DNA from 4 places in the Marinobacterium sp. BA1 genome. Region 4 is predicted to be linked to each of the others. Evidence: predicted binding sites of a transcription regulator. Region 4 holds the regulator's gene; each other region holds the start of a gene.
The links. The regulator FNR, encoded in region 4, switches genes on or off when oxygen is low (the NO sensors DNR and NnrR bind a similar motif). The targets are predictions, from matches to a motif close to TTGATNTANATCAA.
Positions count from the first base shown of each region.

Region 1 (7,578 bases), 3.0 Mb from region 4:
GGCTCAAGACCGCAAGCAGCTGCGAATGGAGTATTTCTATCGACAGTTACGCCAGGAATACGGCATTTTGATGGAGCAGGGCCAACCGGCCGGCGGGCAATGGAATTTCGACCGGGAAAACCGCAAGCCGCTGCCGGCCAATAGAGTCATGCCGACACAACCTCAGTTCATGCCTGATGAGATCACGCTGGATGTCATCAAACTTGTTGAAAGTCGCTTCGGGCAGCACTTCGGGTCTCTTGAGTCGTTCAACCATGCCGTCACACGGGAACAGGCCCTGCTGCAACTATCACATTTTTTGGACAGCTCACTCCCCCTGTTTGGCGACTACCAGGATGCCATGCGTCAAGACGAGCCCTGGCTGTACCACTCTTTGCTCAGCACCAGCATCAACCTGGGATTACTCCATCCACTGGAAGTGATTCAGGCGGCACAGGAGCGATGGCAGCAGGGGCAGGCTCCCTTGAATGCCGTTGAAGGTTTCATTCGCCAGATTATGGGTTGGCGTGAGTATGTTCGGGGCTTGTACTGGCTATATATGCCCGAATATGCCAGCCGCAATTACCTGAATGCCTACCGCTCGTTGCCCTCGTTTTTCTGGAGTGCCGACACCGATTTGAACTGTTTGCAGCAGTGCATTTCACAAACACGTGACTACGCCTACGCACACCATATTCAGCGTTTGATGGTGATCGGCAATTTCGCTCTGCTCGCCGGGCTTGACCCAGAACAGGTCAGCCGCTGGTATCTGGAAGTCTATGCCGATGCCTACGAGTGGGTTGAGTTGCCGAACGTACTGGGCATGGTACTTTTTGCGGACGGTGGCGAGATGGCCAGCAAGCCCTATGCTGCAAGCGGCGCCTACATCAACCGCATGTCGAATTACTGCAAACACTGTCGCTATGACGTACGCCGCAAGTCCGGACCCGATGCCTGCCCATTCAACTACCTGTATTGGGACTTTATGGCGAGGCATGAGTCATTGCTGAGCCAAAATCCGCGACTTGGACTGACCTACCGGCAGCTGCACAAAATGGATGAAGAGCAACAACAGGTGCTGCAGCAAAGTGCCCGTATATTTCTGAAGTCGCTCGATCAGACAGACTAGCGCAGCAGCACCCCTAGAGAGCCTTCCGGCAGTTCGGACAACGGCATGCGACGGAAGGTTTTCAATTGGCTTTGACGCAGTTTTTCCACCGCTTCAAGTGGCAGGCGGTCTGTCAGACGCAGGTAGCGATCCACCATTTTGAGGCGCTCGTCTCGTTTGGCTTCCTGATCCCGCGCAACCTCAAGAAACAGCTGTGCCAGATTAAGCAGGGCCGGCACATTGCCGGGATCATATTCGATGGCAAGACCAAAATAGCGGATCGCCTGAGATCCCTTGCCGGCCAGGTAGTGTTTGACCCCAAGCCGATTGACCTTGTCGCTCATCTCCGGGTCTCGACGAACCTGACGAGGCGCCTCTCTGGCCGAGTCGTGCTCTGGTTCCGGTTCCAGCACAGGTACCGGATCGCCCGACAGGGTCAGACGCTCGCGTTCAAGCTGCAAAGGCTGACTGAGAGCAGCATTTCGGCGCTGAGCCTCCTCACTCAACCGCCGCGCCTCTTCCTGATCGCCCATATCCTCGCTTGCCTGAGCCCGCAACAGGGCTGTTCTGACCTTCAGCGCAGGATCCTTGGAAAAGTTGTATTCGGCATTGTTCAGAATGGAGTCCATATCATTGCGCAGCTCGATCTGGCGCCGCGAATCTGCACTTTTCATTTCGAGCCGCCTGATGTTCGCCAACCGCAGGTAGGGCTCCGGTGAGCGGTAGCAGCTGCGCCGACCCAGCACGATCGATTTTCGGTAAGCACCTTCGGCCAGTTCAAGCACACGAGTCTGGGTCGCAACCCGCCCCAGCTCCATCTGCCGAGGAATACCCAGCGGAGCCTTGGCGGTCGCAACTTTAAGTGTCTCTCGCGCCTGTTCCAGATCACCGTTCTTTTCATGCACTTGAGCGCGCAGATCATATGCCGCGATCAGCAGTGGATAACTCTCGATCAAACTGTCGAGTAGATCGCCTGCTTCACTCAGCCTTTGCATTCCAATTAATGCCTGCGCCATGCACAGCCCCGTATCCTTGTCGGGGTCTTGCCAGAAAATCGGTTCAAGCACCTCATAGGCCTCGTCCGCTCGACCCAGCTGAGTCAAAAGGTTGGCTTTAATACGGCGTGCATAGTCAATGTTGGGATCATGCCGAGGGATGTCATCGCAGGCCAGGACAGCACCCTCAAGGTCACCCACCTCAATCGACTGCTCTACCGGCCTCAGCATCTGTTTGCGCAGCACCAGCTGGTCGAGCCGACTCTTGAGCTCATCAATGGAAAAAGGGCGTGTCAGCAGGTCATCAGGCCGACTGTCGATAGCGTGAAGCACCACCTCCTGTGAGGCATCACTGGTCATGAAGATCCAGCCAGCTGTAGGACGGATATAACCGAGAAAGCGAGCTTCCTCAAGCAGCTGCATACCCGTCACGGCGTCACTGCTGTTATGACCAAGCAGGATAATATCGAATTGTTCCTCCTCGATCAGCTGCAACACTTTTTCGTTCACGGTGGTTGCTTTCAGGTTTCTGACGCCAAGCTCACGCAGCATGTAGTAGATCGTAGAGCGCAGGTTACCGCTGCTGTCGATCAGCAAAACGTTCTTGTCGGAGTAATCTACCTTGCGTGAAGCCACCGTGGCCTATCCACCCTATGCCAAACACTGTGTACCGACACACAAGGGCCGGCAATCAGCAATGAGTATACAGGGCATGGGCACACGCAAGAAGTATTCACGCAATGAGGAGGGGGATAAAAAAACACCGAGCGTTGGGTGAGAACACTCGGTGCAGAAGACAGTTCTATGCTGTGTGGACACTATAAAGAACCTGATGGCGGCACGGCATGACATCGATCAATAGTTGGGTTAACCGCATGATAAAGACCGTCTTAAGACCAAGGCCTAAGCCTCTCGGGACGCCTTTTCCTCTAGAATGTTGACAGTAGAGGAGTATGCTAAAGCCATGACAACAGCATTTATCACCCACAAGGACTGCATGCTGCACAATATGGGGCCGGAACACCCGGAGAGCCCCGTGCGGCTGGTTGCCATTAACAAGGTACTGCAACGCACCGGGTTGCTGGATCAGCTGGATCAGCTGACCGCTGTTGAGGTAACTGAAGAGCAGATATTACTCGCACACCACCACCTGCACCAGAAGCGGCTGGAAATGAAAGTGCCGGACTCGGGCGTGGTCTATACCGATGACGATACGGCCCTGTGTCCAGATTCTCTGAAGGCGGCAAGCCTGGCTGCCGGTGGCGTCATTCTTGCGACCAATCGCGTCCTGAGCGGTAAGGCCGAAAACGCATTTTGTGCGGTCCGCCCGCCGGGCCATCACGCCGAATACAATCTGGCCATGGGCTTCTGCTTCTATAACAACATTGCCATCGGCGCTGCCCACGCACTGCAGCAAGCAGGCATAGAACGAGTGGCCATTCTCGATTTCGACGTACATCACTGCAACGGTACTGTCGATATTTTCAAAGACCGCCCGGAAGTGCTGGTCTGTTCGACGTTCCAGCACCCCTACTACCCGGAGCGCTATCACGAAATCGATCGAGCCAACATCATCAACTGCCCAATACCGGCTCACAGCGATCCAAGTCTGTTTCATGATGCCATTGAAAAGTGCTGGCTGCCGGCACTTGAGGCGCACAAGCCCGACATGATCTTTATCTCGGCAGGCTTTGATGCCCACAAGGAAGACCCGATGGCAGACCTGAATCTGGATGAAGAGGATTACCGCTGGGTCACTCAGAAAATAAAAGCGTTTGCCGACCGCCACTGTCAGGGCCGAATCGTGTCTGTCCTTGAGGGCGGATATAACCCGGTGCCGCTAGCCTTCAGTGTACAGGCACACTTGGAAGTACTGGCCGGATTTTCAGAAGGCTGACGCCAGACACGACACTCGCACAAACAAAAAAGGCTGCCGATAGGCAGCCTTTTTTGGTATGTCACAGACAATTGTCAGCCGACAAACTTGATCATCACACCTGCCGCAACCGCCGAGCCGATAACACCGGCCACGTTCGGCCCCATGGCGTGCATCAGAAGGAAGTTCTGCGGGTTGGCTTCGAGGCCAAGCTTGTTGGAAACACGCGCCGCCATCGGCACCGCCGAGACGCCGGCAGAACCGATCAACGGATTGATGGCATTGCCGCCCTGCAGCTTGTTCATCAGCTTGGCCATCAACACACCCGCTGCCGTACCGATACCGAAGGCCACGATACCCAACACCAGAATACCCAGCGTCTGCATATCCAGGAATTTGTCAGCCGACAGTTTGGAGCCAACAGACAGACCCAGGAAGATGGTCACGATGTTTATCAGAGCGTTTTGCGCAGTATCGCTCAGACGATCAACCACGCCACACTCACGCATCAGGTTACCGAAGCAGAACATACCCAACAGTGGTGCAGCATCCGGCAGCAGCAACGCGACCAGAATCAGCAGCAGAATCGGGAACAGAATCTTCTCGGTCTTGGATACATGACGCAGCTGGCTCATGCTGATCTTGCGCTCGGCCTCAGTGGTCAACGCACGCATGATTGGCGGCTGGATCATCGGTACCAATGCCATGTAGGAGTATGCCGCGACCGCAATGGCGCCCAGCAAGTGGGGCGACAACATGCTGGCAACATAGATCGCAGTCGGGCCGTCAGCGCCACCAATGATACCGATGGCCGCCGCATCCTGAATACTGAAATCCATAATGCCGAAGGCACTCAGAGCAACAGCACCCAGAACGGTTGCAAAGATGCCGAACTGCGCGGCAGCACCCAGAAAGAGTGTGCGCGGATTTGCCAGCAGCGGACCGAAGTCGGTCATGGCACCAACACCCATGAAAATCAGCAGCGGTGCCGCACCCGATGCAATTGCGATGCTGTAAAAGTTGTACAACATGCCGTTGCTATAACCGGCATCCTGAGCAACCAGACTCGCAGCCGCATGAATGCTTGCATTGGAGCTGTGATACGTCTCAGTGATCGCGTGTGGATCGTTACCGGCCACACCCAGCACGGAAGCAAGCTCACTTAGCACATGCGGTTTGGCAAAGTGAATTGCGTTCTCGACCGCCGAGAATGCCATACCGGCTTCTGGAATATTCGCCAGAATACCGCCGAAGCCGATCGGAACCAGCAGGAGCGGCTCAAAGTTCTTGCGGATCGCAAGATAGAGCAGCACCAGGCCGATGACTATCATCGTCAGCTGACCAACAGAGATATTGTATATCCCCGAGGCCTGCCAGAGTTCAATCAGGTTATCCATGCGGTACCACCTCAGGCCAGAGTCAGCAGGGAATCACCGACCTGAACGGCATCACCCTCTTTGACATCAACTGACACAACGGTACCGGCACGCGCAGCACGTACTTCGGTTTCCATCTTCATCGCTTCCAGGATCACCAGCACGTCGCCTTCCTGAACCGCCTGACCGGCAGCTACCTGAACTTTCCAGATGTTACCTGCCAGCGGTGCTGGAACCGGCTCACCTGAACCGGCAGCGGGAGCAGCTGCAGGAGCCGCTGCAGCGGGAGCAGCCGAAACGGAAGAGATGTCACCGCCTTCGGTAACCTGAACAACATAATTCTGGCCGTTGACGTTGATGGTATAAACTTCGGGACCGTTGTTTTTCTTGGCTGCCATGGGTTGTGCGTCCTCAAGCGTGGGTACAGGTTCAAAGGCGTCAGGGTTGCCGCGGTTTTCAAGGAATTTCAGACCGATCTGAGGGAACAGTGCATAGGTGAGTACGTCGTCAATTTCGTGCTCGCCCTGCTCCAGCTTGATCCCCTTGTCGGTAGCAATCTGCTTCAGTTCGGTGGTCAGCTTGTCCATTTCCGACTCAAGCATATCGGCCGGACGGCAGGTAATTGCTTCCTTGCCATCAAGTACACGGGCCTGCAATTCGGCATTGTAAGGCGCTGGTGCAGCACCGTACTCGCCTTTCAGAATCCCCTGCACTTCCTTGGAGATGGTCTTGTAGCGCTCACCCATGAGTACGTTGATTACCGCCTGAGTACCCACGATCTGGGAAGTCGGAGTCACCAGCGGAATGTAGCCGAGATCTTCACGTACACGCGGGATTTCGGCCAGTACTTCGTCAAACTTGTCTGCTGCGCCCTGCTCCTTGAGCTGGCTTTCCATGTTGGTCAGCATGCCGCCCGGCACCTGAGCCACCAGAATACGGGAGTCGGTACCCCGCAGCGAACCTTCAAACTTGGAATACTTTTTCCGTACTTCACGGAAGTAGGCTGCAATTTCTTCCAGTGCCAGCAGATCCAGACCGGTATCACGATCCGTACCGGCCAATGCGGCAACAACTGACTCGGTGGCCGTATGGCCATAAGTCATGGACATGGAAGAGATCGCTGTATCAACCCGATCAACGCCAGCTTCAACCGCCTTAAGGATGGTCATGTCTGACAGACCGGCTGTCGCATGCGCGTGGAACTGAACTTCAAGGCCGGTCTGGGCCTTGAGACGAGAGATCAGATCAAAGGCATTGTACGGTGTCAGAATGCCGGACATGTCCTTGATCGCGATGGAGTCCGCGCCCAGATCTTCAAGTGTCTTGGCATAATCAACCCACATCTCGATGGTGTGCACCGGGCTGGTGGTGTAGGAGATGGTACCCTGAGCATGCTTGCCACAATTTTTGACCGCCTTGATGGCGCGATCAAGATTGCGAGGGTCATTCATTGCATCAAAGATACGGAACACATCAACGCCATTAGTGGCAGCACGCTCAACAAACTTGTCGACTACGTCATCAGCATAATGGCGGTATCCCAGCAGGTTCTGACCGCGCAGCAACATCTGCTGGCGCGTGTTGGGCATGGCGGCCTTGAGCTCGCGAATGCGTGTCCAAGGGTCTTCACCCAAATAACGGATACAGGAGTCGAAAGTAGCACCACCCCAGCTTTCCAGGGACCAGTAACCAATCTTGTCCAGCTTCTCGGCAATCGGAAGCATGTCGTCGAGTCGCATGCGAGTGGCAAACAGAGACTGATGCGCATCACGCAGGACGACGTCGGTAATGCCTAGCGGTTTTTTTACGTCGGACATGAGTTAGCCTTTATCTATCAGAGGTTCTTGTTCTTTGACCCGACTCACTTGGAGCGGTACTTGTGTACCGCTGCGGTAAGGACAGCGATCAGCTCATCATTGTTGCCGGTCTGCACGCCAGCAGCCTGGGGGCGTGCTTTGACGACCTTGGGCGCAGGTTCAGGCAGATAACGGCCTATCAGCCGGGACATGATGCTGGTAATAAACACCAGTAGCGTCAGAAAGACGAAGACGAAACCCATGCCGAAGACCATCAATGTGAGGCCTTCCGAGAACAGATTATCCATCTGTGGGTGCTCCTGTTGTAATTCGAAACCCTTTGGCCTGCCGGCGGCTTTTGGCCGCGCCCGGCTCACTGGGTTAGCAGAGCCAGAACGACAGACAGATGCTCAGACGGCATGCACCTGAACGTTCAGACTATCAGGTA
Region 1 covers NZ_BAAFHC010000001.1:3,756,568-3,764,145, reverse strand. Annotated here, with positions in the region: gene ACAM29_RS18115 (cryptochrome/photolyase family protein) at 1-1,108, shown strand, start outside; gene ACAM29_RS18110 (response regulator) at 1,105-2,718, opposite strand; gene ACAM29_RS18105 (histone deacetylase family protein) at 3,047-3,979, shown strand; gene ACAM29_RS18100 (sodium ion-translocating decarboxylase subunit beta) at 4,054-5,355, opposite strand; gene oadA (sodium-extruding oxaloacetate decarboxylase subunit alpha) at 5,367-7,151, opposite strand; gene ACAM29_RS18090 (OadG family protein) at 7,196-7,438, opposite strand.
Region 1: ACAM29_RS18105 (histone deacetylase family protein) is a predicted target of FNR. The motif match lies at 2,928-2,941, and genes of this name have one in related genera.

Region 2 (7,578 bases), 1.9 Mb from region 4:
ATCTGTACCCGTCGTTGCCCATTTTGTGATGTGGCCCATGGTCGTCCCAACGCACTGGCACCGGAAGAGCCGCGTGAGCTGGCCGAAGCGATTGCCGATATGGGACTGCGCTATGTGGTGATCACTTCGGTGGACCGTGACGATCTGCGTGATGGTGGTGCCCAGCATTTTGCCGATTGCATCCGTGAGACCCGTCAGCGTATTCCGTCGATACAGATTGAGACGCTGGTGCCTGACTTCCGTGGTCGCATGGACGTGGCACTGGAAATTCTCGAACAGACCCCACCTGATGTGTTTAACCACAACCTGGAAACCGTTCCTCGTCTGTACCGTAAGGTACGGCCGGGGGCTGACTATCAGTGGTCACTGGATCTGCTCAAGCGCTACAAGGCACTGCGGCCTGAAGTGCGGACCAAATCCGGCCTGATGGTGGGCTGTGGCGAAACAAATGACGAGATCATCGAAGTGATGCGTGATCTGCGAGCACATGACGTTGACATGATTACCATCGGTCAGTACTTGCAGCCAAGTCGTAACCATCTGGCGCTGGAGCGTTATGTGACGCCTGACGAATTTGCTGAATTTGAGCGGATCGCGAAGGAGCTGGGCTTTACCCATGTGGCCAGCGGCCCGTTGGTACGCTCTTCCTACCATGCAGATCTGCAGGCCAAGGGTGAACGTGTAAGCTGAAGGCTCTGTGTCCCGCGGTGATAAAAGCAAAAGAGGAGGCATAGAGCCTCCTCTTGCGTTTCAGCACATGCCTGAATTACTTGGCAGCGTCCAGCATATACTGGATGGCGGACTTCATTTCCTCATCCGAGCAATCCATGCAGGTGCCCTTGGGCGGCATGGCGTTAATGCCGGTCAGAGAAGTTGCCAGCAGTGCATCAATACCTTTCTCGGCACGGGGTGCCCAAGCGGCAGCATCACCGAACTTCGGAGCACCGGCAACACCTGTAGCGTGGCATACGGAGCACTTGGTTTTGTAGAGTTCTTCACCGCTGCGCTCGGCCATGGCGGCAGTCGAGGACAGCGTCAGGGCCGCGGCAGCGACCAGCAGAGTTTTTTTCATTGCAGGCTTCCTTTGTTATGGCCGGCAGCAAGGGCCGGAGTATAAAAAACCGTCAGAGTGTAGAGCGGCCTTTGACCTGTTGTAAATAGCGCAAAGGTCGTTAATCCCGGCTTAATATCAGTGTTTACGCATGGAAGCCCCAACTGGATTTGTCAGTGTCGGCCAAGGCGCATGGCAAACTCGGCCTGGCCCTGCAGCAGCCGGTCATGACGTCGGCTGTGTTCCTGCAAGTGGTGCTCGTGGATAGCCTGTTCCAGTACTTCATGCGGAACGGTCACCAGGTTGCGGACATCATCGATTGAGTAGCCGCGGTTTAGTAGCTGTTTCAGCTGTGCTGTCAGGTGAATGGTGCTCATGCTTTGATCCTCCGAATATGTCATGGGATCATTGAACCTGACGTTCGTTGCAGAAACATGTCAATCAGCGTTGCAGTAGGCTGCGGATAAGGCCGATGAATGCCAGTGGTACAAACACCAAACCTGCACCGGCCAGCAGCTCGGCCATGGTCAGACCGCCCAGCATTTCCGGTGTATAGCCGCAGGACTCCCAGATCTCGAACATCCAGGGCCACCAATGGTCCGGTGCAAACCAGTCAGGCAGTCCAGAGTCAAAACTGCAGCTGCCCTCAATCCAGTTGCGCTCAATGGCCAATAAGCGCCAGCTGCGTTCGGTAAAGCCCAGCGCAATAGCGGCAGTCAGAAGGTGACAGACCTTTTGCAGATGAGTGCAACGCTGTGCCAAAAGGCCTGTTATTGCAACCAGAACAAGAGCCGCAACCCAGAGGCGGATATGGATGCAGAGCACGCAGGGGCCGTAGTCCAGCCCATACTGGAAATATAGTGCCACGCCCTCAGCCGATAGGCTGCCGACCAATAGAATTGACCAGTAAATGCCGGGCCTGAATACATGATTCAGAAATGACTCAACAGCTGGTGTGCTCATCTGAGGTGCTCACGATAACGTTCAGAGAAAAGGTGTTGCAGGAGAGTAACGGGGCAGGAAACTTGAAGCAAGCGACAGAGGCTCTGAGAGAGCCTCTGTCGGGATGTTTCAATCAAACGGTTGAGGTTTCGGAGTCGCATCCACCGATGGTGGCAGAATCGGCATCAGGAACTGGGGCTGGTCACCGGTCAGAGTTTTCATGAAGGCCACGATCTTGGCGTTTTCTTCATCGGTGAATTTACGGCCCAGCTGCAGGCGACCCATGATGTCGGTGGCTTCGGTCAGGGTGGCCGCCTCACCGTCGTGGAAGTACGGATAGGTCAGCTCCACGTTGCGCAGGGTCGGTACCTTGAAGGTAAAGCGATCCGCATCCTTGCCGGTAACCGCCGCGCGGCCTTCAACAGGGTTGTTGGTTTGGTAGGGCTCAATCAGGCCCATTTTCTGGAACGAGTTGCCGCCGACTGCCGGGCCGTTGTGACAGGCGACACAGCCGCTGGTTTTGAACAGCTCGTAGCCTTCACGCTCAAACGGGGTGATGGCATCCTGATCGCCCAGCAACCACTGGTCAAAACGGGCGTTTGGTGTCACCAGCGTATTTTCGAACTCGGCAATGGCATCGGTGATCTTGTCGATATTCACCTCTTCATCACCGAATACCAGGCGGAATTCACGTACATAGCCTGGAATGCTTTGAATGACATCGACGGCCAGCACGTGAGTGAAACCCATTTCGGCCGGGTTGGCGATCGGACCACCGGCTTGCTCCTTCAGGTCAGCCGCACGACCGTCCCAGAACTGTGCCACGTTGAGGCTGGAGTTAAGAACAGTGGGCGAGTTGATCGGACCCTGTGCCCAGCCATGTCCGATGGACGTCTTGATATTGTCGGTGCCGCCCATGCTCAGGTTGTGGCAGGAGTTGCAGGAGATGAAACCTGACTTGGACAGGCGTGGGTCGAAGTAGAGTTTCTTGCCCAGTTCGGCCAGGGCCAGGTTCACGTTCTTGAGCGGTTCGATTGGCTGGATCGGCTCATTGGCAATGGCCGAGTGGCTCACAGTGCCGATGGCAAGTGCCAACAGTGAATGTTTCAACAGACGTGTAAGTGTCATGGCTTGTGCCTCTTTCAGTGGGCTTGAGTTCCATCATGGCCTTGTTAATCTTCGGTCGCGTTGACTGGGATCAAGTAATGTGCCGGGCTTCTCTGGGTTGAAGTGCCTGACCAAAAAATGAGTGTAGATGTTTATCGCAACAGCATGTTGCACAAATATAGTGCAAGGCACCACATTAGTGCTTTTGTTGCACCAATGTGGTGCTGTATAATACCGAGCTTTTTTCCGGCGGGTGTCCCGGTTCTGCCAGTTGTCATTCTTTCATCGACTCTGGTGTTGCCCGTGAAGCTTTAATCCATTCATCAGAGGTACATTGATGTCCTACATCCATAACACCATCACGCAGCTGATGGCTTCCAGCCCCGCCCAGGCAGAGTTTTATCAGGCTGTTGAAGAGGTGCTTGAGTCGCTGGAACCCTTGCTGGAGTCAGAAGCACGCTACCGGGACAGCGGTATCATTGAGCGCATGGTAGAACCAGAACGCCAGATCATGTTCCGCATTCCCTGGGTTGATGACAAGGGCAAGGTGCAGGTCAACAAGGGCTACCGCATCGAATTCAATTCGGCTCTGGGCCCGTATAAGGGCGGTCTGCGATTTCACCCTTCCGTAAACGCCGGCATCATCAAATTTCTCGGTTTTGAACAGATATTCAAAAACGCCCTGACCGGTTTGGCAATTGGTGGTGGCAAGGGCGGTGCCAACTTCAATCCCAAAGGGCGCTCCGATCAGGAGATCATGCGCTTCTGTCAATCTTTCATGAACGAGCTGTACCGTCACATCGGCCCGACGACTGACGTGCCGGCGGGTGATATTGGTGTGGGTGCGCGTGAGATCGGCTACCTGTTCGGGCAATACAAGCGCTTGACTGGCCGTTATGAAGGAGTTCTGACCGGCAAGGGGTTGCTGTGGGGTGGTTCACTGGTACGCAAGGAAGCCACGGGTTACGGCTGTGTCTACTTCGCCCAGAACATGTTGCAGGCCCATGCCGACTCGCTAGCGGGCAAGACCTGTCTGGTGTCCGGTGCCGGCAACGTGGCGATCTACACCATCGAGAAACTGTATCACCTTGGCGCCCGTCCGGTTACATGTTCTGACTCTACCGGTACGCTGTATGACTGTCACGGTATCAATCTGGAGACCCTCAAACAGATCAAGGAAGAGCGTCGTGGCTCGCTGGCCGAATATCTGGAAGAACATCCGAAAGCGGAGTTTACCCCGGTTGAGGCCTACCCTGAAGATGGCCATGCCGTATGGCGCTATACGGCCGATGCTGCCTTCCCATGTGCAACTCAGAACGAGTTGACCGAAGCGGATGCGCGCGCACTCATCGGTAATGGCGTGCGCTGCATTAGTGAAGGTGCCAACATGCCTTCAACGCCTGAGGCGGTGGAAGTGTTTATCGCCGAGCGTATTCACTATGGCCCGGGTAAGGCGGCCAACGCAGGCGGCGTTGCTACCAGTCAGTTGGAAATGGCACAGAATGCCAGCATGCAACAGTGGACCTTCGAGCAGGTCGATGAACGCCTGCAACAGATCATGGCTGGTATCTACCAGCGCTGCAGTGAAACGGCCAAGGCATTTGACCAGCCACATAATTTGGTACTGGGTGCCAATATTGCCGGCTTCCGCCGGGTGGCGGATGCCATGCTGGAGCAGGGTGTGGTTTAATCACCTGAACCGGTTTTGCCATCATAGCCCGGGCCCTGCGCCCGGGCTTTTGCTTATTGGAGTCTAAGGATGCGGTCTCTGGCCCCTGAATTTGTTGTGATGCTGGCAGGTATCACGGCTGCCCTTCATATCGGAAAACTGCCACCAGCTATTCCGGTGCTGCAGGATGCTCTTGGTGTCACGCTGGTTGAGGCCGGATTCCTGCTGTCTTTGGTGCAGCTGGCCGGCATGCTGGCAGGGGCCTTGATCGGGCTGCTGGCGGACAGTGCCGGCTTGCGCCGCAGTGTGCTGTTGGGGCTGGGTATTCTGATGCTTGCCAGCCTGCTCGGCAGCCAGGCACAGAGTGCGGCCATGCTGCTGTTGCTGAGGGGTATTGAGGGTTTCGGTTTTCTGCTGGTGACGCTATCCGGTCCGGGGCTGATTCGGCACCTGGTGGTGGCAGAGAAGCTGAGCCTGCGGCTTGGCTGGTGGGGGTGCTATATGGGGCTGGGCACCGGCACGGCCTTGTTGACTGGGCCGTGGGTAATGGCACATGTGGGCTGGCAAGGCTGGTGGATATTGATGGCACTGTTATCTCTGCTGATGCTGTTCTGGGTCTGGCGTGCCGTGCCGCCGGATCAGCAACTGCATACGCGCCAGGAGGGGCCGGTAGGCGGTGCCTTGGGACGTGTGCTGGGGCGACTGAAACTGACCCTGAGTCATCCGGGCCCCTGGCTGGTGGCGATGATTTTCGCCACCTATTCCGGTCAGTGGCTTTCAGTCATCGGCTTTCTGCCCTCAATCTATTCCGAGGCGGGCATCAGTGCCGGGCTGGTGGGTCCGCTGACTGCTCTGGCGGCGGTGGTCAATATTATTGGTAATGTCCTGTCGGGGCGTTTGCTGCATGTGGGGGTAGGGGCAAGGCAGTTGCTTTATGGCGGTTTTGCTGTAATGGCAATGACCACGTGGTTTGCTTTCTCGGCTCTGACAGCTGACTTCCCTTGGCTGCGTTACCTTGCTGTGCTGCTGTTTTCGGCCATCGGCGGCATGGTGCCGGGAGCGTTGTTCTCGCTGGCGGTAAGGTTGGCACCGGACAGCTCTGTGGTGTCGACCTGTGTTGGCTGGATGCTGCAATGGTCGGCTTTTGGTCAGTTTGTGGCGCCACCAGCCATCGCCTGGCTGGCAGCTCAGGCTGGTGGCTGGCACTGGACCTGGATGGCAACTGGTGCGATGTCACTGCTTGGTGTCGTGCTGGTGACCAGGGTCAGCCGTCTGCCGGGGTTCGCTGCTGTTCACTGAGGATGCTATTTACCAGGCAGAGCGGTGCAGGATCAATATCGCCCGGCTTGGCGCCTGCCTGCTGCATGGCCCACTCGACTCGCGCCTCGGGGGTCAGGTGAGGACGACGCAGTGCCTCAACCGCCTTCAGGCGTGGCAGCAGGCCCTTGCCATTGGCAATCTGGATGGCTAGCCCGGGGCGGGCATTCAACTCCAGCAGCAGCGGGCCACGTAATGCGTCGACGACCAGGTCCACCCCCATGTAGCCAAGCCCGGTGGCTTCATAACAGCTGCTGGCCATGTTCAGCAGATACTGCCAGCTCTCGATCTCGATGCTGTTGAGTTCAAGGCCGGTATCGGGATGCAGCGTCAATGGACGGTCGAACTGTACGGCGTTGCGGGCGCGGCCGTTGGCAAGATCCAGCCCGACACCCACTGCACCCTGATGCAGGTTGGCCTTGCCATCTGAAGCACGCGTTGCCAGCCGCAGCATTGCCATTACGGGATAGCCCTGGAACACAATGATGCGAATGTCCGGTACACCTTGAAAAGAGTGGCGTGCAAGGCCTGGCTCGGAGCGTACCAAAGCTTCAACGATGGCTACATCGGGGGCGCCGCCCAGTGAGTAGAGCCCCGCCAGAATATTGGACAGGTGGCGTTCGATTTCCTGCAGCGAAATTTCCATCCCGGATGCTTTGATAAAGCGCTCACCCTCATGCGAGCCGATTACCAGAATGCCCTTGCCGCCGGAGCCCTTGGCCGGTTTGATCGCAAAGCCATCGAAGCCTTTAACCCGCTCCATGAAGTGGCCAATTTCGTGCTGCTCACGCACCACCTGCAGCAAGGCAGGTGTGGCGACGCCGTACTCTGCCACGGTCTGTTTGGTTAGCAGCTTGTTGTCTACCAGTGGGTAGGCACTGCGGTCGTTATAGCGCGAAATATAGTCAATATTGCGCTTGTTCATATTGAGGATGCCGAGCCGGTTCATGCGGCGCGGGCTGATCCAATCGCCCCACCAGCCCATTAGTCGTACCTTTTCATCGGGGTGAATCGGCGCAGTTCGGTGAGCTTGTAACCGGTGTACTGACCCAGCAGCAGAATTAGCCCCAGTACTACAAGGTGTAGCTCGGGAAAATTGAAGCTGAGGTGCTCTGCCAGCGGCGCGCGCATCACCAGGAATGCAAAAATGGCGACCAGCAGGCTGCCAAAGCCCTGAGTAACCACCTCGCGAGCACCTTCTTCTTCCCATAGGATCGACATCCGCTCAATGGTCCAGGCCAGAATGACCATCGGGAAAAAGGTGACGGTCATGCCGGTGCTGTAGCCCATTTGGTAGCCGATAATACTGATGCCAGCGGTGATAAACAGCACCAGTACAATCAGAGCCGATATGCGTGATACCAGCAGCAGGTTCAGGCTGGATAGATATCCTCGCATCAAGAGCCCCAGTGTGACCACGCCGATAAAGGCCGCTAGGCCTGGCAGTAGAGAGGTTTGCACAAAGGCCACAGCAATCAATACCGGCATGAAT
Region 2 covers NZ_BAAFHC010000001.1:2,611,412-2,618,989, reverse strand. Annotated here, with positions in the region: gene lipA (lipoyl synthase) at 1-690, shown strand, start outside; gene ACAM29_RS12635 (cytochrome c5 family protein) at 767-1,072, opposite strand; gene ACAM29_RS12630 (hypothetical protein) at 1,225-1,428, opposite strand; gene ACAM29_RS12625 (disulfide bond formation protein B) at 1,493-2,014, opposite strand; gene ACAM29_RS12620 (cytochrome-c peroxidase) at 2,123-3,121, opposite strand; gene gdhA (NADP-specific glutamate dehydrogenase) at 3,438-4,790, shown strand; gene ACAM29_RS12610 (CynX/NimT family MFS transporter) at 4,860-6,068, shown strand; gene ACAM29_RS12605 (alpha-L-glutamate ligase-like protein) at 6,034-7,071, opposite strand; gene ACAM29_RS12600 (inactive transglutaminase family protein) at 7,071-7,578, opposite strand, start outside.
Region 2: ACAM29_RS12620 (cytochrome-c peroxidase) is a predicted target of FNR. The motif match lies at 3,182-3,195, and genes of this name have one in related genera.

Region 3 (7,578 bases), 1.3 Mb from region 4:
TTTTCTCGGCAAGGAGATCCAGACCGCCTATCTGGAATCCTACTCCGAGTACGGGCAGAACATTTTCGACCGCTATGTCACCTATGCCGACTTCTGGATTCAGGATCAGGAGTACCGTGACCCTGAAACAGGTGACATTCTCGATCGCCAGGCCATCAACGAAGAACTTGAGAAGATCGAGAAGCCAGCGGGTATCAGCAACCCGAAAGACTTCCGCCACGAGATCGTCAACTTTGTACTGCGCGCCCGGGCCAGCAACAACGGCAAGAACCCGGCATGGAACAGCTACGAGAAGATGCGCTCCGTGATCGAGAAGAAGATGTTTGCCAATACCGAAGATTTGCTGCCGGTGATCTCCTTCAATCCGAAAGCCTCTTCGGACGATCAGAAAAAACATGGCGAGTTTGTGAAACGGATGATCGAACGTGGATACACCGAGAAGCAGGTTCGCCTGCTGTCCGAATGGTACATCCGCGTCCGCAAATCGCAGTAACCGGGCACCAGGAGCCGTACCCTGATGGAACTGACCCGGCAGTTGCCTGGCAACTGCCGCATGGGAGCCTGAAACATGAGTTACATCATAGACCGCCGAGAGAACGCCAAGAAAAAAAGCACGGTAAACCGTCAGCGTTTTCTGCGCCGCTACAAACAGCACATCAAACGTGCCGTTGAAGACGCCATCCATGATCGCTCCATCAAGGAGATCGATCAGGGCGGACAGGTCACCATTCCTCGACGTGACATCTCCGAGCCGGTCTTCCACCACGGTGAAGGTGGATTGCGGCACAAGATTTTCCCAGGCAACAAGGAGTTTGTCGAAGGCGACGAGTTCAAACGCCCCGAAAGCGGTGGTGGCGGTGGCGCCGGTCAGGGAAAGGCCAGCAATCAGGGTGAAGGCGAGGATGACTTTACCTTCACCATCAGCCAGGAAGAGTTCCTCGACTTCATGTTTGAGGATCTTGAGCTGCCCTGGATGGTGCGCAAACAGCTCAAGGATGCCACCTCGTTTGAAACCCGTCGTGCCGGCTTCACCAGCAGCGGATCACCGGAGAAGCTGCATATTGTGCGCTCGTTGCGGGCCGCTCATGCCCGTCGCATCGCGCTGACCGACAAGAACGTACGACAGCAGATTCGTGCCCTGCGCAAGGAGCTGTGGGCGCTTGAAGACACACCACCCTCCGTTGAAAAAACAGAGAAGATCACCGCCTTGCGTGAGCAGATCACTCAGCTTGAAAAAGGCTCTCGCAAACTGCCGTTTCTGGATGACTTTGACCTGCGCTACACCAACCTCGTGCGAGTGCCCTTGCCTTCCAGCAAGGCGGTCATGTTCTGCATCATGGATGTATCCGGCTCCATGACGCAAAGCGTCAAGGATATCGCCAAGCGTTTCTTCATCCTGCTCTATCTGTTCCTGAACCGGAACTACAAGCAGATCGATGTGGTCTTTGTGCGCCACCACACCCATGCCAAGGAGGTGGATGAACAGGAGTTTTTCTATTCTCGCGAGACCGGTGGCACCATAGTCTCCAGCGCCCTGGCCCTGACCGCCGATATTATCGATGCCCGGTATCCACCGGCCGACTGGAACATCTATATCGCTCAGGCGTCGGACGGCGACAACTGGGATGGCGACTCGACCACCTGCAGCAAGCTGTTGGCCAGCCGCATTCTGCCCAAAACCCAGTATTACGCATACGTGGAGATCACCACCGGTCCACACCAGAATCTCTGGCATGAATATGAACAGGTGCGTGAAGCTTTCAAGGAGCAGTTCGCCATGCAGCAAATCACCGATGCTGGCGATATCTATCCGGTCTTCCGCCGACTGTTCGAGAAGCGTACCGAGGGGGCTGCCCATGAGTCGTAAAAAACGCCAGCCAATCTCGACCGGCTCAGACTGGACATTCGAGCTGATCGAGTCCTATGACCGGGAAATTGGCCGTGTCGCCCGTGAGTTCGGGCTTGATACCTATCCCAACCAGATCGAGGTCATCACCTCGGAACAGATGATGGACGCCTACTCCTCGGTCGGCATGCCGCTAAACTATAACCATTGGTCCTTCGGCAAGCAGTTTGTGGAGACCGAGCAGAACTATACCCGTGGCCGCATGGGGCTGGCCTATGAAATCGTTATCAACTCCAACCCCTGCATCGCATATCTGATGGAAGAGAACACCATCACCATGCAGGCGCTGGTGATTGCACATGCCTGCTACGGCCACAATTCCTTCTTCAAGGGCAACTACCTGTTCCGAACCTGGACTGATGCCAGTGCCATCATCGACTACCTGCTGTTCGCCAAGAACTACATCCGCCGCTGCGAGGAGAAGCATGGCGTGGAAGAGGTTGAGCAGCTGCTGGACTCGTGCCACGCCCTGATGAACTATGGCGTCAACCGCTACAAACGCCCACGCCCGCTCACCGCCGCCGAAGAACGTGAGCGTCAGCAGGACAGGGAAGAATACATACAGCGTCATCTGAACGATCTGTGGAACACCACCGTACCCCGCAAGGCGGACAGTGATGATCGCAAGCACCCTCGCTTTCCGGCAGATCCGGAAGAGAACATTCTCTACTTCATCGAGAAGAACGCGCCACTGCTCGAACCCTGGCAACGGGAGATCGTACGAATCGTGCGCAAGGTTGCACAGTATTTTTATCCCCAGAAACAAACTCAGGTGATGAATGAAGGCTGGGCCTGCTTCTGGCACTATACGTTGCTGCATCAGCTGTATGACGAGGGGCTGGTCACCGACGGTTTCATGATGGAGTTTCTCCACTCCCATTCCAGCGTGGTCTATCAACCCCCGTTCGACAGCCCCTACTTCAGTGGCATCAACCCCTATACGCTGGGTTACAACATGATGCAGGACATTCGCCGCATCTGTGAAAATCCGACCGATGAGGACCGGGAGTGGTTCCCCGATATTGCCGGCAGCGACTGGAAAGCAACGCTTGACCACGCCATGCGCAACTTCAAGGATGAAAGCTTCATCCTGCAGTATCTATCACCCCGGTTGATGCGGGAGCTGAAACTGTTTTCGATCATGGATGACAGCAATCGTCCGGTACTGAAAGTCGATGCTATCCATAATGAACGTGGCTATCGTCAACTGCGCGAATCACTGTCCGCTCAGTACAACCTCGGCAATCGTGAGCCCAACATTCAGGTCTGGAATGTGAACATCCGTGGCGACCGTGCCCTTACCCTGCGTCATTACATGCATAACAACCAGCCATTGGGCCAATCAACTGAAGAGGTGTTGCGGCACGTACACCGCCTGTGGGGATTCGATGTACAGCTTGAATCCGTACTGCCGGACGGTACCGTTGCCAAGCAGTATGCCTGCCCACCACGGGAGCAAAAGGTTGAGGCAATCTGACTGCGCTCGCTATACTGCTTCGACACGAATCAAATGAGTCGAGAGAAGGTTATGGATTGTCTGTTCTGCAAAATTCTGGAAGGTGAAATCCCGGCTGAGCGGGTGTACGAAGATGACCAGGTCATCGCCTTTCGCGACATCAACCCACAGGCACCCTTTCACTGCCTGATTATTCCGCGCAAGCATATTGCCACCCTGAATGACATTGCTGACGAAGATCGCGAAGTGGTAGGCCATATGATTCAGGTGGCCAGCAAAATTGCTCAGCAACAGGGCTTTGATCAGGATGGCTACCGCACCGTATTCAACTGCAACACCCACGGTGGCCAAACGGTCTACCACATTCATCTGCACCTCCTCGGTGGCAAGCCGATGGGTTGGCCTCCGTATCAAGACACTCTGAAAACCCCGGTTAACAACTGAGGCATGGTGGCCGAGCCACATGCTCGGCTGCCCTGGATCTTGCCTCGGATCAATTTTGCCGCGAGCCTGTCCGCTTTATGTTGCACTGCGTCATAATGGGTTCATTATAGGACTATACCCTAGTCATCAGCATTCTCAGGAAGGATACCCCCATGTCGATATCAGCTGACGCCCCCAACACCACGATTTCAACCGAGACACCGCCGATGCACAACCAGCTGGAGTTCTTTATTGAGCAGGCACGCAAGTCCGGCCCTATCCGCACCGCCGTGGTCCATCCGGTCGATCACAACAGCCTTTTGGGTGCCATCGAAGCGGCTGAACAGGGGTTAATCGAGCCTCTGCTGGTCGGCCCGGAACACAAGATTCGTGCCGCTGCCGAAATTGAAGGCATCGACCTGTCACCCTACAAAATCATCAGCACCGAACACAGCCACATGGCGGCCGAATGCGCCTGTACACTGATTCGCGAAGCCAAGGCCGTCGCGCTGATGAAAGGGAGCCTCGGCACCTCTGAACTGCTCAGTGCCGTGGTTCATAAAACCAAGGGCATCCGTACAGAGCGCCGTCTGAGTCATGTGTTCGTCTTCGACGTACCCAACTACCACAAACCACTGGTGATCACCGATGCCGCCATCAACGTAGTGCCTGATCTGTTGGTAAAACGGGATATCGTTCAGAACGCCATCGACTTCTGTCAGTCATTGGGCAATGAGGCGCCCAAGGTTGCGATTCTGGCCGCGGTTGAAAAGGTGAAGCCGACCATGCAGAGTACCATCGACGCTGCCGCCCTGTGCAAAATGGCAGATCGCGGACAAATCACTGGCGGCATCCTGGACGGCCCGCTGGCTTTCGATAATGCCATTTCACTGCAGGCCGCCATCGACAAACATATCAACTCACCGGTCTCTGGTGACGCCGATATCCTGCTGGCGCCAGACCTTGAGGCCGCCAACATGATCGCCAAGCAGCTGATCTACCTGGCCGATGCCAAGTCAGCCGGCCTGGCCGTAGGGGCCAAGGTACCCATTATTCTGACCAGCCGTGCCGAAGGTACTCTGGGCCGTCTGGCGTCCTGTGCACTGGCTTCCTACATGGTCAAGCATCCACGCAAGGGGGGCTGAAAGCATGGATACCATTCTGACCGTTAATGGTGGCTCCTCCAGTCTCAAATGTGGCCTATATGCCCTGCGTGCGAGCGAACTTCACTGCCTGTTTCACCTGAAAGTGGAAAACCTGCTGGGTGACACCACCCTGTTCAAGGTGCGTGATGAAGACAACCGGGTACTGGACTCGCATCAGCTGGAGTGCCAGTCAGTGGCACTGGACGAACGTCATCAGTTCGCTTTGCGTGAAGTGCTGCAATGGGTTGAAGCGCACCTGCCGGAGTCACGTTTGATTGCGACCGGTCACCGAGTCGTACATGGTGGTGACCTGTTCAACACACCGATGCGACTGGACGATGCTGTGCTGGAGCAATTGAGAAGCTTTATCCCGCTGGCCCCGCTGCATCAACCTTATAACCTGAAGCTAGTTGAAGCCTGCCGTGCACTGGCACCACAACTACCCGTTGTCGCCTGTTTCGATACCATGTTCCATGCGGCACAGCCCCGGCTGGAGCGGCTATATGCCTTGCCGCGCCACCTCATCGAGAAAGGCGTGCACCGCTATGGCTTCCATGGCTTGTCCTACGAATATATCCAGCGCCAGCTCAGCCTTGGCGGAGCGGGCAATTTGAAAACAGTGGCCTGTCACCTGGGCGCAGGCGCCAGCATGTGTGCCATTCGAGATGGACGCTCCATCGCATCCAGCATGGGCTTCACCGCCGTCGAAGGCCTGCCCATGGGTAGTCGCACCGGCAATCTTGACCCTGGCGTGCTGCTCTATCTGATGCGGGAAGAGAACATGGATGTGGATGCACTGGAAAAGCTGATCTACAAGGAAAGCGGCTGGCTGGGCGTTTCCACCATCAGCTCGGACATGAAGGAGCTGCATCAGGCCAATGATCCTCTCGCCGAGGAAGCAATCGACATGTTTTGCTACCGTGTCGCGCTGGAGATGGGCCGCCTGGGTGCTGCACTGGAAGGGGTGGAACAGGTGGTATTCTCGGGTGGTGTCGGCGAGAACGATGCGGATGTGCGAGCGCGCGTGCTGGAGCGTTGCCGTTGGCTCGGGATCGAGATTGACAGTGAAGCGAATCAGCGCAACAGCGGTATCATCAGCACGCCGGACTCAAAGGTCACTGTGCGTGTAATGCCGACCAATGAGGAAGCGATGATCGCCACCCATGTGGACGAGTTGCTGCACTGAATCGCACAGCGGAGGCTAGGCCTCCGCTTTTACCGCCCCGCCCGCTGACGCACCACTTCAAACAGGCACACTCCGGTTGCCACGGACACATTGAGGCTACTGACCTCCCCTGCCATCGGAATGTTCACCAGCTGATCGCAATTTTCGCGGGTCAGGCGGCGCATGCCCTTGCCTTCCGCACCCATCACGATCGCCTGCGGTCCGGTCAGGTCAGCCTGATACAGGCTCTGGGTCGCTTCGCCAGCCGTTCCGGTGATCCAGATACCGTGTTGCTGCAACAATTGCAGGGTACGCGCCAGGTTGGTCACCTGAATGTAAGGCATCACTTCAGCGGCACCACAGGCAACCTTGGCGACGGTAGCATTAAGCGGTGCCGACTTGTCCTTGGGGGCAATAACGGCTGTTACGCCTGCAGCATCTGCCGTACGCAGGCAAGCCCCAAGATTGTGCGGATCGGTTACGCCGTCCAGCACCAGCAGCAGCGGAACTGTGTCGGATTGCTCAAGCAGCCGGTCCAGTGCCTTTTCACTCAAGGCACGCAGCGGTTCACATTCGGCGATAACCCCTTGATGACGCCCCCCACCAGCACGCTGATCCAACCCTTCTCGCGGCTGTGTGATCACCTTGATGCCACGCGTACCAGCCAGATCCAGTACTGTCTGCAACCGGGCATCTTCGCGGCCCTGCTGGATCAACAGGCAACGAACCCGATCGGAATTGCGCTGTAGAAGAGTCGTGACGGCGTGCAGGCCGAAGATATCCGTTGTGTTCATGCTGCCTCATATGGCTGTATCAGAAAACAGGCGGGTATTATGGGCCAATTGAAACCAAAAAGCCGCCCACTGGCGGCTTTTTAGCAATCAGAACAGGCAATCAGCCTTCGAGACCCGCAAACACCTTGTTGCGGATATCATCAACGCTGCCGACACCTTCAACGTATACATAACGCGGCGCGTTCGCTTCACCGGATTCATTCCAGCTGCGGTAGTAATTGATCAGCGGAGCTGTCTGGTCATGATAGACCTTCAGGCGCTGACGTACGGTTTCTTCCTTGTCATCCTCACGCTGAACCAGTTCTTCACCGGTAACGTCGTCGAACCCTTCCTGCTTCGGCGGGTTGAACACGATATGGTAGGTACGGCCCGAAGCCGGGTGTACGCGGCGACCGCTCATACGCTTGATGATTTCAGCATCGGCCACATCAATCTCGACAACGGCATCAATATCCACACCGGCATCTTTCAGCGCATCAGCCTGCGGCAGGGTGCGGGGGAAGCCGTCAAACAGGAAACCATTGGCACAGTCTGCCTCTGTGATACGTTCCTTGACCAGCCCGATGATGATGTCATCGGATACCAGGCCGCCTGCGTCCATCACTTCCTTGGCCTGCTTGCCAAGCGGGGTGCCCGCCTTGACCGCAGCACGCAGCATGTCCCCTGTAGAGATCTGCGGAATGCCGTAT
Region 3 covers NZ_BAAFHC010000001.1:2,001,559-2,009,136, forward strand. Annotated here, with positions in the region: gene ACAM29_RS09685 (PrkA family serine protein kinase) at 1-493, shown strand, start outside; gene ACAM29_RS09690 (YeaH/YhbH family protein) at 569-1,867, shown strand; gene ACAM29_RS09695 (SpoVR family protein) at 1,857-3,383, shown strand; gene ACAM29_RS09700 (histidine triad nucleotide-binding protein) at 3,435-3,806, shown strand; gene ACAM29_RS09705 (bifunctional enoyl-CoA hydratase/phosphate acetyltransferase) at 3,959-4,930, shown strand; gene ACAM29_RS09710 (acetate/propionate family kinase) at 4,935-6,116, shown strand; gene rlmB (23S rRNA (guanosine(2251)-2'-O)-methyltransferase RlmB) at 6,146-6,889, opposite strand; gene adk (adenylate kinase) at 6,990-7,578, opposite strand, start outside.
Region 3: ACAM29_RS09705 (bifunctional enoyl-CoA hydratase/phosphate acetyltransferase) is a predicted target of FNR. The motif match lies at 3,846-3,859, and genes of this name have one in related genera.

Region 4 (7,578 bases):
TGCTGTTACTGCCTTGCCTGGGGCTGATGTTGGTAACGGCGCTAGAGTTGCCGCCATTGTTGGCCGTTGGCTTGATGGTACTGACCTTTGCACCGGGTGGCGCTACCTCCAACATGCTAACCTTGTTATCGCGGGGCGACACGGCTTTGTCGGTGTCGCTAACCGCTATTTCAAGCCTGATTACGCCTTTTTCGCTGCCGTTGTTGACGTTGATGGCCCTGAGTCATTGGCAGGGAGACGCTGTACTGCCCGATTTTCCTGTGTTGGAGTCGGTGATGAAGTTGGTACTGGTGACATTGTTGCCGGTGTTACTGGGCATGCTTGTCAGTGGCCGCAGCCCTGGCTTCAGCCAACGGGTTAAAAGGCCTGTAAAGATACTGTCGCTGGTGTTTATGGTTGTGGTTGTTACCGGAATTGTGGCGGCCAACTGGGGACGCTTGCCGGCTCTGGTTGCCATTGTAGGGCCTGCAGCGTTGCTGCTGGCACTTTTGGCAATGGGCAGTGGCTACTTGCTGGCTCGCCTGATGCGGCTACAGGCATCGCAGCAGGTGACCCTGAGTATTGAAGTGGGAATTCAAAATGCGGGGACGGCTTTGCTTGTGACGGGCGGTTTGCTGCAGAGTGCTGAAATGTCTGCCAGTGCGCTGATCTACGGGGTGTTGATGCAATTGCCGGCCTTGCTGCTGGTGGGTTGGCGCAACCGTGATCTGGTGCTGGTGCGCCAGCGCATTCAATGATTAGTCGATACCGGTGATCTTGTGCGTCTGCAGACCCAGTTTCCACTGTGGATGCGCCATGCAGTAGTCGATGCAGCGGCGGATATTGGTAGTTTGCAGAGGGCCATCCATTGGCTGCAGATAAAAATGGTCAAAGTGCATTTCAGTGAACCGTTCGGGTTGAGCCAGTGGCTGTGGGTAGACCAGCTTCAGCTCGTTACCGCTATGTACAACCAGTTCGCTGCCGGCCTTGGGGCTGACGCAGATCCAGTCGATACCTTCGGGCAGAGGGCAAGTACCGTTGGTTTCGATGGCAATCTCAAAACCCTCGCCGTGCAGAGCGTCAATCAGATCTGAATCAAGCTGCAGGGCGGGCTCTCCACCAGTGCAGACAACGTAGGGCTTGCCGTCTGGGGAGTCCGGCCAGAACGAGCGAACCCGCTGTGCAAGCTTGGCCGCGCTGGCAAACTTACCACCATTTTGTCCATCGACGCCGACAAAGTCCGTGTCGCAGAAGTCACAGATTGCTTTAGATCGATCCTGCTCCCGGCCGGACCAAAGGTTGCAGCCGGCAAAACGGCAGAATACCGCTGCCCGTCCTGCTTGAGCACCTTCTCCCTGCAGCGTATAGAAGATCTCCTTAACGCTGTACATGCTCGCCTCCAAGCGCCGCGATCAGCTCAGGCAGCAGGCGGGCATACTCGAGCCCCATGCGAGCCAGTTCGGTATCACGGGCCGCGAGTGCCTCTTCAGGCGTGTCGGCTTCGAGCTGATCACGGTACTCATCGCACAGGCGCAGGCGGTGCAGGCTCAGGTCTTCATGCAGGACCAGCCGGATCTGCTGCTGCCATTCCAGCGCCAACCGCTTGACCAGCATGCCGGTACTGATATGTGCTGCAATCTCGTCACACAGCAGTTCCTGGCCCTTGACGCTGATTTTGCTGCCCTCGGTCATCGGGTCACGCAACTCACACTCATCTTCCAGTGCCCAGCCCTGTGGCATGGTTTCACCCTGTACCCAGGCTGTCATGACCTTATCGGCCTGCACTTGAGTTTGCACCAGCTGTACCTTGAGTGATCCCAGCGCCTGGCGCAGCTGATTCAGCAGATCTTCTGCACGCTTGTGCGAGGAGGCATCCACCAGCAGCCAGCCCTGCTGTGGCATCAGCAGGGCGTATGTACGGCGACGACGGGTAAAGCTGCGTGGTAGCAGGTCCAGAATGACTTCATCCTTGAGTTGCAGCTTCTCTTTGCGGTAGACCTTACGACTTTGCTCGGCTTCAATCAGGGCAACACGCTCATCCAATGCCTCGCGTACAACGCTGCCGGGCAGAATGCGCTCTTCCTGCAGCAGGTTGATCAGCATGAAGCCGTTGCTGCTGAATACCAGCATCTCGTCAGCTTCGCTCACTGGTGCCCTCCAGCCGCTGCGACTCAGTTCCTGACTGCCACAGGGGGTGAATGGATGTTCTGACAGGGCTTCGCTCAGGTGTTCAGGGGTAAACCCCGGGGTGGGTTCAAAGCGATAGACAATGGCATTACGGAACCAGAGCATGGACTCTCCAGAGGTGCAAAAGGGGTGAATTATAACAGTGTGCACCGGGAAGGCGTACCCGGTGCATCAGATGGGAAGTTCAGCAGCCTTCGTAGGCGAGCAGGGAGTAGACGGGGATGCCCAGTTCCTGAATGCGGGTGGAACCCTGCAGATCCGGCAGATCGATCAGGGCGGCGGCCTCGATAACCTCCGCGCCAAGTTTCTTGATCAGGGTGCAGGCGGCCAAAATGGTGCCGCCGGTAGCAATCAGGTCATCGAACAGAAGTACGCGATCACCGGACTCAACCGAGTCAATCTGCATTTCAACTGCGGCGGTACCGTACTCCAGCGTATATTCCTGATGAATGGTTTCGCCCGGCAGCTTGCCTTTTTTGCGCTCCAGCACCAGCGGCAGGTTAAGCTGGTGCGCCAGGATCGCGCCAAACAGGAAGCCACGGGCGTCAATACAGGCAATATGCGTAATGTCGCTGTCGATATAACGCTGGATGAATGCATCCGACACCATACGCATCGCTTTGGGGTCTTTGAAAATGGGAGTTACATCGCGAAAGGTTACACCGGGTTCGGGCCAGTCCTGCAGTGAACGGATGACAGACTTCACATAAAACTCATCGTAGGACATAAATATCTCCCGGTTAGGCGCTCAATTGACATAACTCAATGCTGCGAGGGCGGATTAAGGGTGTAATGGCTTCGTTGGGTTACACATTGAGATGGCTACTTCATTGTGCAACTTGAGGCATGGCTTCGAAAGAGGCCATGCCTTTTTTATTGGCGTGATACTGGCCCCGGTTATAAACCGCCAACCGTATGGATGGGCTTGATAATGTTGGCAGCTTCCCCGTCATGGTGTCAGCTGGTCTGGTTTTCCTGATGCTGGGAGCATTCACCTTGGCGTGCCTCGCCAGACAAACGATACATTTCGTCCAGGTTGGTCAGCTCCACTTCCTTGCCGTCCACTTGCATCAGGTCCATCTTTTGAAAGCGCGTAAAGATGCGGCTGACGGTTTCCACGGCCAGGCCCAGATAGTTGCCGATCTCGTTACGTGACATCGACAGACGGAAGTTGGATGCAGAGTACCCGCGTGCCTTGAAGCGCTGAGACAATTTGAGCAGAAAGGTTGCCACGCGTTGTTCTGCATTTTTCTTCGACAGCAACAGCATCATTTGCTGATCATCTCGCAGTTCCTTGCTCATGCTGCGCAGCATCTGACGGCGCAGTTCGGGCAGTTGACCTGAAAGTTCATCCAGACGTTCAAAGGGGATCTCACAGACGGTCGTGGTTTCCAGTACCTTGGCTGACATGGGATAGGTTTCGGCATCAAATCCACTCAGGCCGACCAGTTCGCCCGGGAAATAAAAGCCAGTGATCTGCTCTTCACCCTCATTGGTGAGCGTGTAGCTCTTGATTGTGCCGGCCCGAAGGGCATACACGGAGCTGAAGGGTTCACCCTGATGGAACAGGTGTTCACCTTTCTTGAGCGGGCGGCTTTTCTCGATAATATCATCGAGCCGGTCGATCTCGGTCAGGTCAAGCGATACCGGAAGACAGAGTGAGCTCAGGCTGCAGGTCTTGCAATGGACCTGTTGCAGGCTGTGAAGCTTTCCTTGAGATTTCCAGTCGGCCATGGGGTCATCCTTATTTTGGGTTCGTCACGCTGCGAGTGCTTTCCCGCATTATGTAACATTTACCCCAGAGGGTGAAGCGCCGGGCCCGGTTAACGGGCCTCGACTTTAGATGATACGCGAGAAACTCCGTGTGGCTTCATGTTTCGGTATATAGGCATCGAACGCCATACAGATGCGTCTTATCAGCAGGCGGCCTGCTGCAGTCACGCGAATGCGACTGGATGACAACTCGATCAAGCCATCAGTACTGAACTGCTGCAGTTCAGCCTGCTCGGCATTGAAATAATCGCCAAACTGAATATCAAAGCGCTGCTCGACGGCCGCAACATCTAGTTCAAATTGACAGATCAACTCAGTAATGACCGCGCGGCGAATATGATCATCACGGCTCAGTGTTACACCGCGCTTGACGGCATGTTGCTGCTGAGCAACGGCCTGACTGTAGGCGGCAATATCATGCTCGTTCTGATAATAGACATCGCCAATCTGACTGATGGCTGATACGCCCATGGCAACCAGGTCACAATCGGAATGGGTGGTGTAACCTTGAAAGTTGCGATGAAGCTTGCCTTCCGCCTGGGCGAGGGCCAGTTCATCATCGGGCTTGGCGAAATGGTCCATGCCTATATAAACGTAACCGGCCTCAAGCAGGCGATTGATACTGTTTTGCAGTATGTTGAGCTTGGTTTCGGGGCTGGGCAAGTCTTCAGCACGAATGTGTTTCTGTGAGCGGAATCGATCTGGCAGGTGCGCATAGTTGAACACTGACAGGCGGTCAGGGCTCATGGCAATGACGGTGTCGAGGGTATCGGCAAAGCTTTCTTCGCTTTGATGCGGCAGGCCGTAGATCAGGTCCATGTTGATCGATTTGAATCCCAGTTCATGCGAGCATTGCAGTACGCGCGCGGTCATCTCGGTGGGCTGGACGCGATTGACCGCCTCCTGTACCCGTGCATCCACATCCTGTACACCAAGACTGATACGGTTGAAGCCGATCTCGCGCAAAACCTCCAGAGTCTGGTCACTGGCTTCACGCGGATCAATCTCAATTGAATAGTCGCCCTTGTCGTCATCACGCAAATTGAAATTACTGCGCAGTGCCTGCATCAGCTCACGCATTTGATCATCGCTGATAAACGTCGGGGTACCACCACCCCAATGCAGCTGATTTACCTGCCGGTCTCCACGGTACCACTGTGACAGCTTTGCCATTTCACGATAAACAGTATCAAGATAGGGCTGAGCTTTCTTGCGGTTGCGGGTGATCACCTTGTTACAGGCGCAGTAGTAGCAAACGTGAGCACAAAAAGGGATATGCACATACAGCGACAAGGGTGCATGAGGGTCACTTGTGGAGCGCCCGGTTTCGATCAACTTCTCGGGGCTCAGGCCGGAATCGAACTGGATCGCAGTCGGGTACGAGGTATAGCGGGGGCCGGACAGGTCATAACGCTTGATCAGGTCCATATCCCAACTGATGGTTGTCTGGTTGTTCACCTCAGTACCTCTATTTGTTGGCCGGCCGGGCATTATAGGGAAGAGTGACCGGGCGGTTGTTGATGGATATCAATGCGGGTGCAACAGGCCGGTCCATGGCAGGGTTGCCAGACCAAACAGAATTACCAAAAGCCCCGCCCCCTGTCTTACACCACTGCGTTGTAATAACTGTTTCAATTGGCGTGCCAGGAGCGCCGATGTGAGCAGAGCAGGTAGAGTACCGGCACCGAATACCAGCATCAGACTCGCACTGGTGAGGCTGTTGTTGCTCACCGTACCGGCCCAGAGCAGAGTCGTATAGACCAGACCGCACGGCAACCAACCCCAGAGCGCGCCCAGGAGCAGCGCCTTGGGCAGGGTGTCGGCGGGCAGCAGGGTGTGGGTGAAAGGCTGTAACCGGCGCCAAACAACACCTCCGGCTCGTTCCAGATAGGCCGCGCCTTGCCACCAGCCGGCAATGTATAAACCCATCACAACCATGATGAGCGCAGCAACGCTACGCAGAATCAATGTAAGCTCAGCCGTTTGAGTAAACAGCTGGCCCAGCTGACCGATCAGGGCACCCGCAAGGGCATAACTGAACAGGCGACCAAGATTGTAGGCCAGTTGAAAGCGAAGGACTCGCTCACCGCCACTCATGGCCAGACTGCCGGCGATTCCGCCGCACATTCCGATACAGTGAGTGCTGCCGGCGAGGCCGAACAACAGGGCGGAAGCAAGAAGGGCGGGTTCAGGCATGCTCAACGGGTATCCTGATCCTGGCTTTCCGGCTCGGGATTATCCTTTTTCTGTCGTGCATCCTCGGGAATAAGGTCTTCATCATCATCATAGAGGATACGATGAGCCGGTGACTCAAGGTCATCAAATTGACCACTGTTCACACTCCAAAAGAATGCCCAGATCGCAAAACCTGCCAGAATGATCGCGATGGGTATTAACAGGATAACAATATCCATTAACGTTCCGCTCCCTCATTGGTTGGCTGAGCCGCGACGTGGCGGCGACTCAGTCGCATCGCATTGCCGACCACTACCAGCGAGCTGGCGGACATGCCGATCGCGGCCCAGTAGGGTGGCACCAGACCGGCGGCTGCAGCGGGCAGGGCAAGAAGGTTGTAAAGCAGCGCCCAGCTCAGGTTCTCACGGATAATGGTGCGTGTCTTGCGTGCCATGCGCACACAATCGGCCAATCGCATCAGGTCGTTGGCAATCAGGACTGCATCAGCGTTGGTCTTGGCCAGATCGGTTGCACTGGCCATCGCAACCGAAGTGCGGGCACCGGCCAGTGCGGGGATATCATTGATACCATCGCCCACCATAATGATCTCAGCTCCCTGCTGGCTCAGTTGGTTCAAGTGTGCCAGTTTCTGTTCAGGGCTCATACCGCTGAATACTTGATCAATTCCAAGATGAGAGGCGACCTTTTGTGCAGCATCGGAGGCATCACCGGTGAGCATTAGTGGCGTCAGGCCAAGTGCGCGCAGTTCAGTGAGTGTTTGTGCGGCTTCGGGGCGAATCTGATCATCGAGCCGGAACCAACCCAGTGGTTGTTCAGCATCTGCAAGTAATAACCACAACCCGCTGCTTTTGGGTTGTTGAGGCGTATCGTCAGGGCAGGCAAAACCGGGTTTGCCAATTCGATAGCGCTTGCCCTCAACCATACCGCTAAGGCCTTGGCCAACATGCACCTGTACATCTGTGGCGGCCTGAACAGCGTGGGCACGAAAGGCACGGGCAATAGGATGTTCGGAACGGCTTTCGAGTGCGGCGGCAATACTCAACAGTGTTTGGCTGTCGAGTGTGCTGACAGGACATATCTCCTCAATGTTAAGGTTGCCCTCGGTCAATGTACCGGTCTTGTCGAAGATAATGTGGGTTGCCGTGGCAAAGCTTTCCAGCACGTGCCCGCGACTGATCAACATGCCACGCTGGCGTAGAGTGCCTGTGGCAGCAGTCAAGGCGGTAGGCGTTGCCAGTGAAAGGGCGCAGGGGCACGTGACGACCAGCACGGACAGCGTGACCCAGAATGCGCGTGCAGGGTCATAAAAGTACCAGAATACCGCCACGGCTGCTGCCGTCAAAAGCGTGGCTGCCACAAACTGGCTGGCAACACGGTCGGCTATGCGAGCAACGCTCGGCTTCTCTGCCTGGGCCCGGTCCAGCATGCGGACAATGGCGGACA
Region 4 covers NZ_BAAFHC010000001.1:719,499-727,076, forward strand. Annotated here, with positions in the region: gene ACAM29_RS03515 (bile acid:sodium symporter family protein) at 1-737, shown strand, start outside; gene queE (7-carboxy-7-deazaguanine synthase) at 738-1,370, opposite strand; gene ACAM29_RS03525 (recombination-associated protein RdgC) at 1,357-2,271, opposite strand; gene ACAM29_RS03530 (adenine phosphoribosyltransferase) at 2,351-2,893, opposite strand; gene fnr (fumarate/nitrate reduction transcriptional regulator Fnr) at 3,124-3,900, opposite strand; gene hemN (oxygen-independent coproporphyrinogen III oxidase) at 4,006-5,397, opposite strand; gene ACAM29_RS03545 (sulfite exporter TauE/SafE family protein) at 5,467-6,135, opposite strand; gene ccoS (cbb3-type cytochrome oxidase assembly protein CcoS) at 6,138-6,353, opposite strand; gene ACAM29_RS03555 (heavy metal translocating P-type ATPase) at 6,353-7,578, opposite strand, start outside.